Regions from separate parts of the Serratia sp. Ae19-1 genome, predicted to be linked through region 3. Evidence: predicted binding sites of a transcription regulator. Region 3 holds the regulator's gene; each other region holds the start of a gene.

Region 1 (4,153 bases), on a different contig from region 3:
GACGGTCACGACCCCGACCGGCAGTTGGATCGGCGCGAAAAGATGTTGGGACACCACGTCGGCGCCGAGCAGCAACGCCGCGCCCATCAGCGCCGAGGAGGTCAGGGTGACCGAGGATTGTCCGGCCAGGCGACGGGCGATCTGCGGTGCCGCCAGCGCGATAAAGGAAATCGGCCCGGCGGTGGCGGTGACGGCGGCGGTGAGGGTGACGCCGAACAGCATCAGCCACAGCCGGCTGCTTTCGGCATTGACGCCCAGCGCGCGCGCCGTATCGTCGCCCATTTCCAGCAGCTGCAGCCGTTTGCCCATCAGCAGCGCGGCGGCCGCCGCCAGCACGATGAACGCCGTCGCGGGCTGGGCTTTTTGCCAGGTCATGCCGTTGAGCGAACCGGCTTGCCACATGGCGGCGTCCATGGCGCGCTCGAGCGAAGCGGTGATGATCAGCCAGGTGTTGGTGGAGACCAGCACTGCGCTGATGGCGATGCCGACGATGATCAACCGGAAGCCGGCAATGCCTTGCCGCCAGGCGAGCAGATAGATGGCCAGCGCCGAGAGAATGCCGCCGGCCAGCGCGCCGCCGGCGACGTAATAGTAGCCGCCGTTGAACAGGGTGATGGCGATCAGCGCGCCGGTGTAAGCCCCCATATTAAAGCCGATCACGTCCGGGCTGCCGAGCGGGTTGCGGATAATCGACTGGAAAATGGCGCCGCTCATGCCGAGCGCGGCGCCTAACAACAGCGCCATGGCGATGCGAGGCAAGCGCCATTGGGTGACCACAGTCACCAGGTTTTTCGGCGCCTCGCCGCTGAGCGCGGCAAAGACCTGCTCCAGCGAGAGCTGCAGCGTGCCGTAGCACAGCGCGGCAACCGCCATCGCCAGGCACAAAGCCAGCAGCGAAAGGTTGACCAGCAGCAGGCGCAGCGGCATGCGCCAGTTGATGATGCCGTCCGGGCGGCCAATATGCAGAGTGTGGGGCAGACTCATCACAAGCCCCCCAGCGTTTTCTTGCGTCGCACCAGCCAGATCAACACCGGCGCGCCGATAAAGGCGGCGACGATGGAAACCCGCAGTTCACCGGCCGCCAGCAAGCGGCCGACCACGTCGGCGCACAGCAGTAAAATCGGCGCCAGCAGCATGGAGTAGGGCAGGATCCAGCGTTGGTCGGGGCCGACCCACCAACGAGCGATATGCGGCACCATCAGGCCGATGAAGCTGATCGGGCCGACGGTGGCGGTTGCTGCACCGCACAGCAAGGTGATGGCGATCACCGCGATCACCTGAGTCAGCACCACGCGCGCGCCGAGCGCGATAGCCAGATCTTCCCCCATGCCGATGGTATTCAGCGGCCGGGCGATGAGCAGCGTCAGCAGGCAGCCGAGCAGAATGGCGGGGGCGGTCACCGGCAGCGTGGACAGCGTGCGGATATCCAGCGTGCCGGCCTGCCAGAAGCGGAGTTGGTCAAAGGTTTGCGGATCGATCAGCGACAGCCCGGTGGTGATGCCGAGCAGCACCGCGCCGATAGCCACGCCGGCCAACGTCAGCCGTACCGGGTTGATGCGCCCGCCCGCCAGCGTGCCGATCAGGTAGACCAGCAGGGTAGTGACGGCGGCGCCGGCGAAGGCGTAGACCATATAGCTTTCGGTGGTGGCGGCGCCGAAAAACATGATGCCGATGACCACGGCGAAGCTGGCGCCGGCGTTGATGCCGAGCACGCCGGGATCGGCCAGCGGGTTGCGCGTCAACGCCTGAATCAGCGCGCCGGCGGCGCCGAGCGCCATGCCGGCCAAAATGCCCGCCAGCGTACGAGGCACCCGGGCGTTGAGAATGATGGTGCTGTCGGAACCGCTCGCTACGCCCTGCAGGCTGAGCCAGACGGTATGGAAAGGAATGGCTTTGGAACCCAGCATCAGGCTGGCAATGACGCACAGCAGCAACAGCGCCAAACCGATACCGAACCCGGCGATGCGTTTGAAGCCACTGGCGTAAGCTGCGTGCGGTGCGGACGAAAGCGTCCGCTCAGTCGGAGTGGGTACGTTCACACCGGTAACTCCTTTATGATTTTTATTCTCATTGCTATTTGCGTTTATAACGGGCGCCAAATAGTAGCACGAGTTTACGCCCGCATGCACCCGTCGGTTCGTGGTTTAGCTGCGTTGAGGATGTTAATAACTATTGATATTTCAATTGATTGAATGTGAACTGCCGATCCGTTTGCGGAAAGCGTCGGCAGGGGATTGGCCTGCCGACAGCGTGATTCAGGGCTTTTTGAACAACTGCTCGATTTGGTTCAGCATGTTGGTGGCGCTGTAGTAATCGAGGCGGAAGGTGTCGTTGCCGACGGCGTAGACGTGCCGCTGCTCCACCGGCTCCAGATGCTTGAGGAACGGGTTGGCCAACAGCTCCTGCACTTTGCGTTCATTGGTGGCGAACAGGATCAGCGTTTTACCGTTCAGGCCCTCGGCCATTTTCTCGCCGGAGATCTGGATGATGTCATGGCGTTTCCCCATGCTGGTGTTGCCTTTGGCGCTTTCCGGCGGAGTGGCCAGCTGGAAGCCGAGCTGGGTCAGCAGCTTGCCCTGGGCGGAGCCCGGCGTCCACAGCATGGCCTCGCGGCCATTGTCGGCATACACCAGCGGGGTGGTCGGCTGCGGCGGCAGTGTAATCGCCTGCTTCACTTGCTCCACGCGCTGTTCGAAACGATCTTCCGCCTGTTTGGCGCCGGCCTCATGGCCGGTGATCTCGCCGAGCTCGCTCGCCAGCTGTTGCCAGCTTTTGTCGCCGTAATCAAGCACCAGCGTCGGCGCAATGGCGGAGAGCTGATCGTACAGTTTTAACGCAGAATCACCGCCGGTTGCGGCGACGACGATCAAGTCCGGCGCGGCGGCGGCGACGGCTTCGGCATTCGGCTCCACCTGATACAGCCGCTCGACGTGGCGCTGTTTGGCCACTTCGCTCCATTGGGTAAAGAAACCTTGTTTATCGGCTACCAGGGGATTCGGACTGGTGGCGGCGCTGGCGACCACCGGGGCGTCGATCGCCAGCAGCGTGCCGGTGATGGTGACGCTGGTGGACACGATGCGCTGCGGCGGTTTTTCCAGCGTAAATTTCCCTTTGGCGCTGTCGATGGTGCGCGGCCAACTGCTGTCGGCGGTGGAGGCGGACGGTTTCTGCTCGTCGCTCTTGTCGTCCGGGCCGCAGCCGCTGAGCAGCAAGGTGGAAACGGCGATGAATGAAATAAACAGCTGACGTAAGGATAGGGTCATGAGCGGGCTCTTTCTTTCCTTGCACAAAGGCGTATCAATCCGACGGCGGAGTGGCCGTGGGGGTTGCCCGCTAATTTACCATTCAAGCGGCCAAAATGATAACCATTCGTATCTCAGCATGTGGTGGAGAAAAGAATAGAAAGAAGAAGCGGGGGAGCCGAGTGACAGAAACGAAAAAAGCGCCAAAAGGCGCTTTTTCTGAATTGGTGGGTCGTGCAGGATTGATTCGGCCTGTGGCCTCACCCTGCGGGCAACGCTGCGCGTTGTCGTATCGCTACGCGATGCTCGAACCTGAACGCAGGACCTCACCCGCACGACTCAGTGGGCCATGTCAGTAAGAGGATAAAGGCAGAGTCAGGTGGCGCAGAAACGAAAAAAGCGCCAAAAGGCGCTTTTTTCTGAATTGGTGGGTCGTGCAGGATTCGAACCTGCGACCAATTGATTAAAAGTCAACTGCTCTACCAACTGAGCTAACGACCCGCAGAAGTGGTGGGTGATGACGGGCTCGAACCGCCGACCCCCTCCGTGTAAAGGAGATGCTCTACCAACTGAGCTAATCACCCACTTCAGGACTTCCAGGTTACTGCTAAACGAGAGAATGATGGTGGGTGATGACGGGCTCGAACCGCCGACCCCCTCCGTGTAAAGGAGATGCTCTACCAACTGAGCTAATCACCCTCATTCGTTCTCATTTTTTCTCAACAAGATGGTGGGCGATGACGGGCTCGAACCGCCGACCCCCTCCGTGTAAAGGAGATGCTCTACCAACTGAGCTAATCGCCCCGTCTTGTTGGAGTCGCATTATAGGGATAGTTCAAAGTGAGTCAACGGTTTTTAAAATGATTTCAATCGTTCGCCGCAAATTTAGGCAGGGCGCGATAATTATCACC
Region 2 (4,153 bases), on a different contig from region 3:
GCCGAGCAGGTACAGCGAGAACACTACCCCGGCGCCGTCCTGGCCGAAGAAGGCGGCGGCGAAGACCGCGAAGATAGCCAGACGCGCGCCACAGGACATGAACGGCGCCATCATGATGGTGATCAGCCGCTCTCGCTGGGCGTCCAGCGTGCGGGCGCCCATGATGGACGGCACGTTGCAGCCGAAGCCGACGATCAGCGGCACGAAGGATTTGCCCGGCAGCCCGAGCGCCTGCATCAGGCGGTCCATCACGAACGCCGCGCGTGCCATATAGCCGGAATCCTCCAGGAACGACAGGAACAGGTACATCATGCCGATCTGCGGCACCAGCGGCAGCACGGTGTTGATGCCGCCGCCGACGCCCTGCGCCAGGAAGACGGTCAGCCAGTCGGGGAAGTGCAGGGTATAACCCAGCCACTGAATGCCCTGGATGAAGATCGCCGCCGAGCCGATATCGAAGATCGGCTGCAGCGCGCCGCCGATGTTGATCGCCAGCAGGAACATCAGGTACATCACCAGCAGGAAGATCGGCACGCCCAGCCAGCGGTTGAGGATCACTTTATCCAGCAGCTCGGTCAAGCGGTTGGGCATCGCCTGCTGCGAGTTGCTGACCGCGTCGCACAGGGTGGCGATAGACTGGTAGCGCGCGTCGGCGATCACCAGTGCCGGGTCTTCTTGCTGCTGCTGTTGCAATGCCTGGGTAGCCGCAGGCAGCAACGCGACGGCGGGGCCGGCCAGCCGGTGGCTGTAAATGTCGCCTTCCAGCATCTGCAGCGCCAGCCAGCGGCGCTGCGCCGCCGGCAGCGTTTGCGGCATGGCGTCGCTCAGCGTGGCGACCTCTTTCAGCAACAGCGGCGGGTAGTTCACCAGCGCCTGCTGCTCGTTGATGTGATGATTGTCGATCATCTGCTTCAGCACGCCGATGCCGTCGGCGCGGGTGGAGACCATCGGCACCACCGGGCAGCCGAGGCGTGCCGACAGCGCGGCGACGTCGATATCGATATGCTGGCTTTTGGCGATGTCGAGCATGTTCAGCGCCACGATGCAGGGAATGCCCAGCTCCAGCAGCTGCAGCGTCAGATAGAGATTGCGCTCCAGGTTGGAGGCGTCGACCACGTTGATCAGCAGATCGGCGTCGCCGCTCAAAATGTAGTGGCAGGCGATCTGCTCATCGAGCGAGGTCTGTTCCGAGATGGTGGTGAGGGAGTAGGTGCCGGGCAGATCGACCAGCCGCACGTCGGACTGCGGGGTAGTGAAATGGCCTTCTTTGCGTTCGACCGTCACGCCCGCCCAGTTGCCGACCCGTTGGCGCGCGCCGGTCAGCTGGTTGAACAGCGTGGTTTTGCCGGAGTTCGGGTTACCGATTAAACCGATGGTGAGTTTTTTCATAGTTCAGCGTGTCGTCTTCAAGGAGAACAGCGCCGGCGCAAAGGCGCGTCGGCAAACGGAGGGCGCGCCGGCTCAGGACTGACCGTCGAGTTGCAGCAGCGCCAGATCCTTCCTGCGCAGCACCAGGCTGACGCGGCGAGTTTTAATTTCTATCGGATCGCCCAGCGGTGCGACGCGCACCACTTCGAATGAAGAGCCGGGCAGCATGCCGAGCGATAACAGTTTCTGGCGATAGGCCGGCGCAATTTCACTGGAAAAGCCGGCGATTTTATACGTGTGTTTAGGTTGAAGCTGCATGTGATTAACCTTCCGGGTGCCGATGAACATCGGGCTGATAATAATTGGACGTTGCCGGCGAAAATGCCACGCCGTCGGCGCTATTCATCCATAAGGTCATGCAATAAATTGAGCGCAAATAATAGTAATTATCATTATCGCGTTCAATACAAAAAGTAAGGGTATTGTAACCAATTATTATGGCGGCGGCAGTTTTTGGTTGTGTCGCTTTGATAAGCCCCGTTTTACCACTGCTTTTACTCGGCGACAAATGAGAATGGTGAGTTAAATCAGTTGCGTATTTGTAGCCGAGTTTTCTCGTTTGCAAATATTGATGGCGTTTTTCCCTTATTTATTTCTGATGAAAGGCAATTCAATAACATTATTCCGCCGTAATACGAGCGGTAACCATTTGTGTTTCGCTCACAATTCGCAAAATGAAAAATGCGTGTTAACGACGTTGTTAATAAACGGCTACAGAAGGGATTTTTGCCGCTTTAACAATGGGAGGGCGGTCACGCAGCAACGGGAAATAAAAAGATGAAGGTTTATTGAGTCGGGTCAAAAAATGCCGCAAGTTTTCTTTCTCGGCAAGGGCGGAGCAGGCTCCGCCCTGACGGTTCTGGCTTAGCGTTTCTTACCGAACGCCGCGGCCAGCGCGTCGCCCATGGCGCTGTTGCCGGCCGGCGCCGCGTTGCGCGGTTTGGCCTTGTTGCCGCCCGCCGAACGATTGGCGTTGTCGCGCGTTTGCGCCGGCGCATTGCCGCCGCGGCGCGGCGAACCTTCGCCCGGTTGCTCATCCAGCCGCATGCTCAGCGCGATGCGTTTGCGTTGCAGATCGACTTCCATCACCTTCACTTTGACGATGTCGCCGGCCTTCACCACGGTATGCGGATCTTCAACGAACTTGTCCGCCAGCGAGGAGATGTGCACCAGGCCGTCCTGATGCACGCCGATATCCACGAAGGCGCCGAAGTTGGTAACGTTGGTGACCGATCCTTCGAGGATCATGCCCACCTGCAGATCGTTGAGGGTTTCCACGCCTTCGGCAAAGGTCGCGGTTTTGAACTCCGGACGCGGATCGCGGCCCGGTTTCTCCAGCTCTTTGAGGATGTCGGTAACCGTCGGCACGCCGAACTTGTCGTCGGTGAAATCGACCGCTTTGAGACTGCGCACCGCCGAAGCGTTGCCCATCAGGTCCTGCAGCGCCTGCTCGGTAGCGGCCAGAATGCGTTGCACCACCGGGTAGGCTTCCGGGTGAACGGTCGAAGCGTCCAGCGGATTGTCGCCGTGGTTGATGCGCAGGAAGCCGGCGCACTGTTCGAAGGCCTTCGGCCCCAGACGGCTGACCTTCAGCAGCTGTTCACGGTTGCTGAAGCGGCCGTTCTCGTCGCGCCAGTTGACGATGTTCTGCGCCATCATGCGCGTCAGGCCGGCCACGCGGGTCAGCAACGGCACCGACGCAGTGTTCAGGTCGACGCCGACGGCGTTCACGCAGTCTTCCACCACCGAGTCCAGCTTCTTCGCCAGCTGGCTCTGGCTGACGTCATGCTGATACTGGCCGACGCCGATGGATTTCGGGTCGATCTTCACCAGCTCCGCCAGCGGATCCTGCAGGCGACGGGCAATGGACACCGCGCCACGCAGCGACACGTCGAGATCCGGGAATTCCTGCGCCGCCAGTTCGGACGCGGAATACACCGACGCACCCGCTTCGCTGACGATCACTTTCTGCGCCCGGACGTCGCTGAACTGCTTTTGCAGGTCGAGATAGAAACGCTCGGTTTCACGCGAAGCGGTGCCGTTGCCGATCGCCACCAGTTCCACGTGGTGTTTGATGCACAGCGCCGCGACGATGGTGGCGGCTTTGGCCGCTTGCCCGGTGTGCGGGTAGACGGTGTCGGTGGCCACCAGCTTGCCGGTCGCGTCGACCACGGCAACTTTCACCCCGGTGCGCAGGCCAGGATCGAGGCCCATGGTGGCGCGCATGCCGGCCGGCGCGGCCATCAACAGATCATGCATGTTGCGGGCGAAAACGTTGATCGCTTCGTCTTCCGCGCGTTCGCGCACCGTGCCCATCAGCTCGGTTTCCAGGTGCAGCAGCACCTTGATGCGCCAGGTCCAGTTGACCACCGCCTTGCGCCAGGCGTCGGCCGGGGCGTTGTTCAGACGCAGGTTGAGGTGGTTGATGATGATCAGCTCCGCCTGGCTTTCGCGCGGCGCTTCCTCAAACTGCGGATCGGCGTTCAGCGCCAGCTGCAGCACGCCTTCGTTGCGGCCGCGGAACATCGCCAGCGCGCGGTGCGAAGGCACCTGAGAAATCGGTTCGTGGTGATCGAAGTAGTCGCGGAACTTGGCGCCTTCTTCTTCCTTGCCTTCGACCACTTTGGACACCAGATGGGCGTTTTTCCACAGGTAGTCGCGCACCTTGGCCAGCAGCGCGGCGTCTTCGGCGAAGCGCTCCATCAGGATATAGCGCGCGCCGTCG
Region 3 (4,153 bases):
CTGTGTTGCGTCTGCTGGATCAGATGGCGGCCTACAAGCTCAACAAATTCCACTTCCACCTGAGCGATGATGAAGGTTGGCGTATCGAGATCCCCGGTTTGCCAGAGTTGACGGAAGTCGGCGGCCAGCGCTGCCACGATCTGACCGAAACCACCTGCCTGCTGCCGCAGTACGGCCAGGGGCCGGACGTCTACGGCGGTTTCTTCAGCCGTCAGGACTATATCGACATCATCAAATACGCCCAGGCGCGCCAGATTGAAGTGATCCCTGAGATCGACATGCCGGCGCACGCCCGCGCCGCGGTGGTGTCGATGGAGGCGCGCTATAAAAAGCTGCATGCCGCCGGAAAAGAGCAGGAGGCTAACGAATTCCGCCTGGTGGATCCGACCGATACCTCCAATACCACCTCCGTGCAGTTCTTTAACCGCCAGAGCTACCTGAACCCGTGCCTGGATTCTTCCCAGCGCTTTGTCGACAAGGTGATCGGCGAGATCGCCCAGATGCATAAAGAAGCCGGGCAGCCGATCAAAACCTGGCACTTCGGCGGCGACGAGGCGAAAAACATCCGCCTGGGCGCCGGCTATACCGACAAGGCGAAACCGGAGCCGGGTAAAGGCGTCATCGACCAGAGCAACGAAGACAAGCCGTGGGCCAAGTCGCAGGTTTGCCAGACGATGATCAAAGAAGGCAAGGTGGCCGACATGGAGCACTTGCCGAGCTACTTCGGCCAGGAGGTCAGCAAGCTGGTGAAGGCGCACGGCATCGACAGAATGCAGGCCTGGCAGGACGGCCTGAAAGACGCCGAGAGCGCGAAGTCGTTCGCCACCTCGCGCGTGGGCGTCAACTTCTGGGATACCTTGTACTGGGGCGGTTTCGACAGCGTCAACGATTGGGCCAATAAAGGGTATGAAGTGGTGGTCTCCAACCCGGACTACGTCTACATGGACTTCCCTTACGAGGTGAACCCGGACGAGCGCGGTTACTACTGGGGTACCCGCTTCAGCGACGAGCGCAAGGTGTTCAGCTTCGCGCCGGACAACATGCCGCAGAACGCGGAAACCTCGGTCGATCGCGACGGCAACCACTTCAACGCCAAGAGCGACAAGCCGTGGCCGGGAGCCTACGGGTTGTCCGCTCAGCTGTGGAGCGAAACCCAGCGCACCGATCCGCAGATGGAATACATGATCTTCCCGCGCGCGCTGTCGGTGGCCGAACGCGCCTGGCACCGCGCCGGTTGGGAGCAGGACTATCGCGCCGGCCGCGAATACAAAGGCGGGGAGACCCACTTTGTCGACACCAAGGCGCTGGAGAAAGACTGGCTGCGCTTCGCCAATATCCTGGGCCAGCGTGAACTGGCCAAGCTGGACAAAGGCGGCGTCGCTTATCGTCTGCCGGTGCCCGGCGCACGCGTAGCGGGCGGCAAGCTGGAGGCGAATATCGCGCTGCCGGGATTGGGCATCGAGTATTCCACCGACGGCGGCAAGCAGTGGCAGCGTTATGACGCCAAGGCCAAGCCGGCGGTATCGGGTGAGGTGCAGGTGCGTTCGGTCAGTCCGGACGGTAAACGTTACAGCCGCGCCGAGAAGGTCTAAGCCCGGCGCATCGGCCTGTCGTCATGGCGGCGGGCCGCTTAACGAAGGGGGAATGCGTCCGCCTCTGCGCGTGTCGGCGTGAAGCGGACGTGAAAGTGAGAGCAGTACGTGGAGTCGCAGTGCCGCTGCAATTGTAGTATTTCATGACATGATCTTTCCCCGGCTGGTCCGGGGATTTTTTTGCTCACCGTTCAGCAAGCATAAAAAAACCGCCTCAGGGTGAGGCGGTTTTTCATAACCGGTCAGGCTTACTTCTTGTCGTGCAGCGTTTCGTCTTCGCGGCAGTCACCGGTTTCACAGTGGCCGTACAGGTACAGGCTGTGGTTGGTGAGCTTAATGCCGTGCTGCTTGGCGATATCACGCTGGCGCACTTCGATGGATTCGTCACTGAATTCGATCACTTTGCCGCAGTCCAGGCAAATCAGGTGATCGTGGTGATGCTGTTGGGTCAGTTCGAACACGGACTTGCCGCCTTCGAAATTGTGACGTGTCACAATGCCCGCATCGTCAAACTGGTTCAGTACGCGATAAACCGTTGCCAGGCCGATCTCTTCGCCCATATCAATCAGTTTTTTGTACAAATCTTCCGCACTGACGTGATGGCATTCCGGATTTTGCAGTACTTCCAGGATTTTGAGTCGCGGAAGCGTGACTTTTAAGCCGGCCTTCTTCAATGCGATGTTGTTGTCGGTCATGCGAATTCAGTCCTGTTACTATGCTAATCAAGTTGAGGCGTACTCGCCTGTGGCATCGGTCGGCACAAAGAGTTAATGCGTCTCATTATAGAACCGGTTGTACTAAATGGAAACCGCCGGTTGTTAACAAAGATATAATTGCACTATTGCATGTTTTGCATGCAACGCCTTGATGGGTGGGATAAACCGATAACTCAGTCTACCTTGACGGGGTGGGAAGTTACAAATCTGTAGCTTCTATCGCAGCAATCCCTGCTGCCGATGATGGCCCTGTGCGCACACTATGCACTTTACAGGGCCTTTGTTCAACCTTTCGCCAGTTGCGGCGTTTAGCCGACGATATCGGCCAGGCTCAGCTCTTCGACGATCTGTTTGACCCAGGCGTCGACGCGCTCGTTGGTCAGCTCCGGCTGGCGGTCTTCGTCGATCGCGAGACCAATGAAGTGGTTGTCGTCCGCCAGGCCTTTGGAGGCCTCGAAGTGGTAGCCTTTGGTCGGCCAGTGGCCCACGATGGCCGCGCCGCGCGGTTCAATGATGTCGCGGATGGTGCCCATCGCGTCACAGAAGTATTCCGCGTAGTCTTCCTGGTCGCCGCAGCCGAACAGCGCCACCAGTTTGCCGTTGAAATCGACTTCTTCCAGCGTCGGGAAGAAATCATCCCAGTCACACTGCGCTTCACCGTAGTACCAGGTCGGGATACCCAGCAGCAGGATATCGAACCCTTCCAGGTCTTCTTTGCTGCTTTTAGCGATGTCGTGTACTTCAGAGACGTCGTCGCCAAACTGTTTCTGGAGAATTTTCTGGATCATTTTGGCAATGTTTTCGGTATTGCCAGTGTCGCTGCCAAAGAAAATGCCTACAGTAGCCATATCGCGTATAACCTTTAAATTCAAGTAATTGCATTACTCGATGCCAGCACTGCCGCCGCTGACGCCGATTAAAATGATGCCATGACAAGAGCCTTTCGCAACGGGGCGAGCGCCGACAGGCGCAGTCTCTTGCCGGTAAATGCGTATCATGCCAGAAAGTGGCGCCGGGGTTTTATCGCATTTATGCGATGCCGGAGAATGAAGAAAAGCGTGGTCGATCCGGCGTTGTCCTTAACGCCGCGCCGCGCGTGCGGCCGAAGAGATCAATGTTCCGGCTGTTCTTCCGCCAGTTGCGCCAACAGCATCTGCTCGATGAGTTCGCTGCGGCTAATGTTGCGCTGTTCCGCCAGTTTGTTCAGGGCGTCCACCGCATCCGCGTTGATTTTCAGCTCTACGCGCCGCAATCCACGCACTTTATCGCGCCGTAACTGATTGCGCTTATTGATTCTAAGCTGTTCATCGCGGGAAAGCGGGTTGGTTTTCGGGCGCCCCGGACGGCGTTCATCTGCGAACAGATCCAGCGTCGTGCGATCCGTTTGTTCTTTTGCCATAGGTAGCGGTACTGCAAGGGAGTTTGCATCAAAAAGCGCTCGCACGCTTCCGGAGGCATCGGTTAACACACTTCGGGCCAATAAACCCTAACCCAAATTCACCCCCGAACCGGCGTTCGCGAACGCGCTGGCGCGGCGGCAAAATTATAGCGCGCCATATTACCCCAGCAGATGGAGCGGCGACAATGCCTAACTGCGGGCTAAACGCGCTAAGCCGTTATCTTTAGCGCGTTTTTTCGCCAGATGAGCGTATTTTTCAGGCTTCGTCGAGGAAACGGTGGATGGCGCGCAGCACCGCGTCCGGTTTTTCGGCGTGCACCCAATGGCCGGTGCCGGCGACGACATGGGCGCGGGCCTGCGGGAACTGGCGGGCGATGTCCGCACGATAGCTGTCCTGCACGTACGGCGACAGGCCGCCGCGAATGAACAGCGTCGGATGCGGCCAG

The links. Region 3 encodes Fur, which represses iron uptake genes when iron is present. Its sites were predicted from a motif close to ATAATAATGAGAACNACTATCAA; they were not measured.
Region 1: the regulator Fur is predicted to act here: its motif matches at 2,055-2,077, upstream of fepD (Fe(3+)-siderophore ABC transporter permease).
Region 2: the regulator Fur is predicted to act here: its motif matches at 1,805-1,827, upstream of feoA (ferrous iron transporter A).

The regions. Positions count from the first base shown of each region.
Region 1 is NZ_JBCHWD010000008.1:176,324-180,476, reverse strand. Features, by position in the region: gene fepG (iron-enterobactin ABC transporter permease) at 1-984, opposite strand, end outside; gene fepD (Fe(3+)-siderophore ABC transporter permease) at 984-2,039, opposite strand; gene fepB (Fe2+-enterobactin ABC transporter substrate-binding protein) at 2,256-3,263, opposite strand; RNA gene AAIE04_RS21160 (RtT sRNA) at 3,468-3,592, opposite strand; tRNA gene AAIE04_RS21155 (tRNA-Lys) at 3,668-3,743, opposite strand; tRNA gene AAIE04_RS21150 (tRNA-Val) at 3,751-3,826, opposite strand; tRNA gene AAIE04_RS21145 (tRNA-Val) at 3,866-3,941, opposite strand; tRNA gene AAIE04_RS21140 (tRNA-Val) at 3,971-4,046, opposite strand.
Region 2 is NZ_JBCHWD010000002.1:902,290-906,442, forward strand. Features, by position in the region: gene feoB (Fe(2+) transporter permease subunit FeoB) at 1-1,389, opposite strand, end outside; gene feoA (ferrous iron transporter A) at 1,462-1,686, opposite strand; gene AAIE04_RS09530 (Tex family protein) at 2,293-4,153, opposite strand, start outside.
Region 3 is NZ_JBCHWD010000001.1:350,918-355,070, forward strand. Features, by position in the region: gene AAIE04_RS01720 (beta-N-acetylhexosaminidase) at 1-1,592, shown strand, start outside; gene fur (ferric iron uptake transcriptional regulator) at 1,841-2,287, opposite strand; gene fldA (flavodoxin FldA) at 2,617-3,156, opposite strand; gene ybfE (LexA regulated protein) at 3,420-3,707, opposite strand; gene ybfF (esterase) at 3,964-4,153, opposite strand, start outside.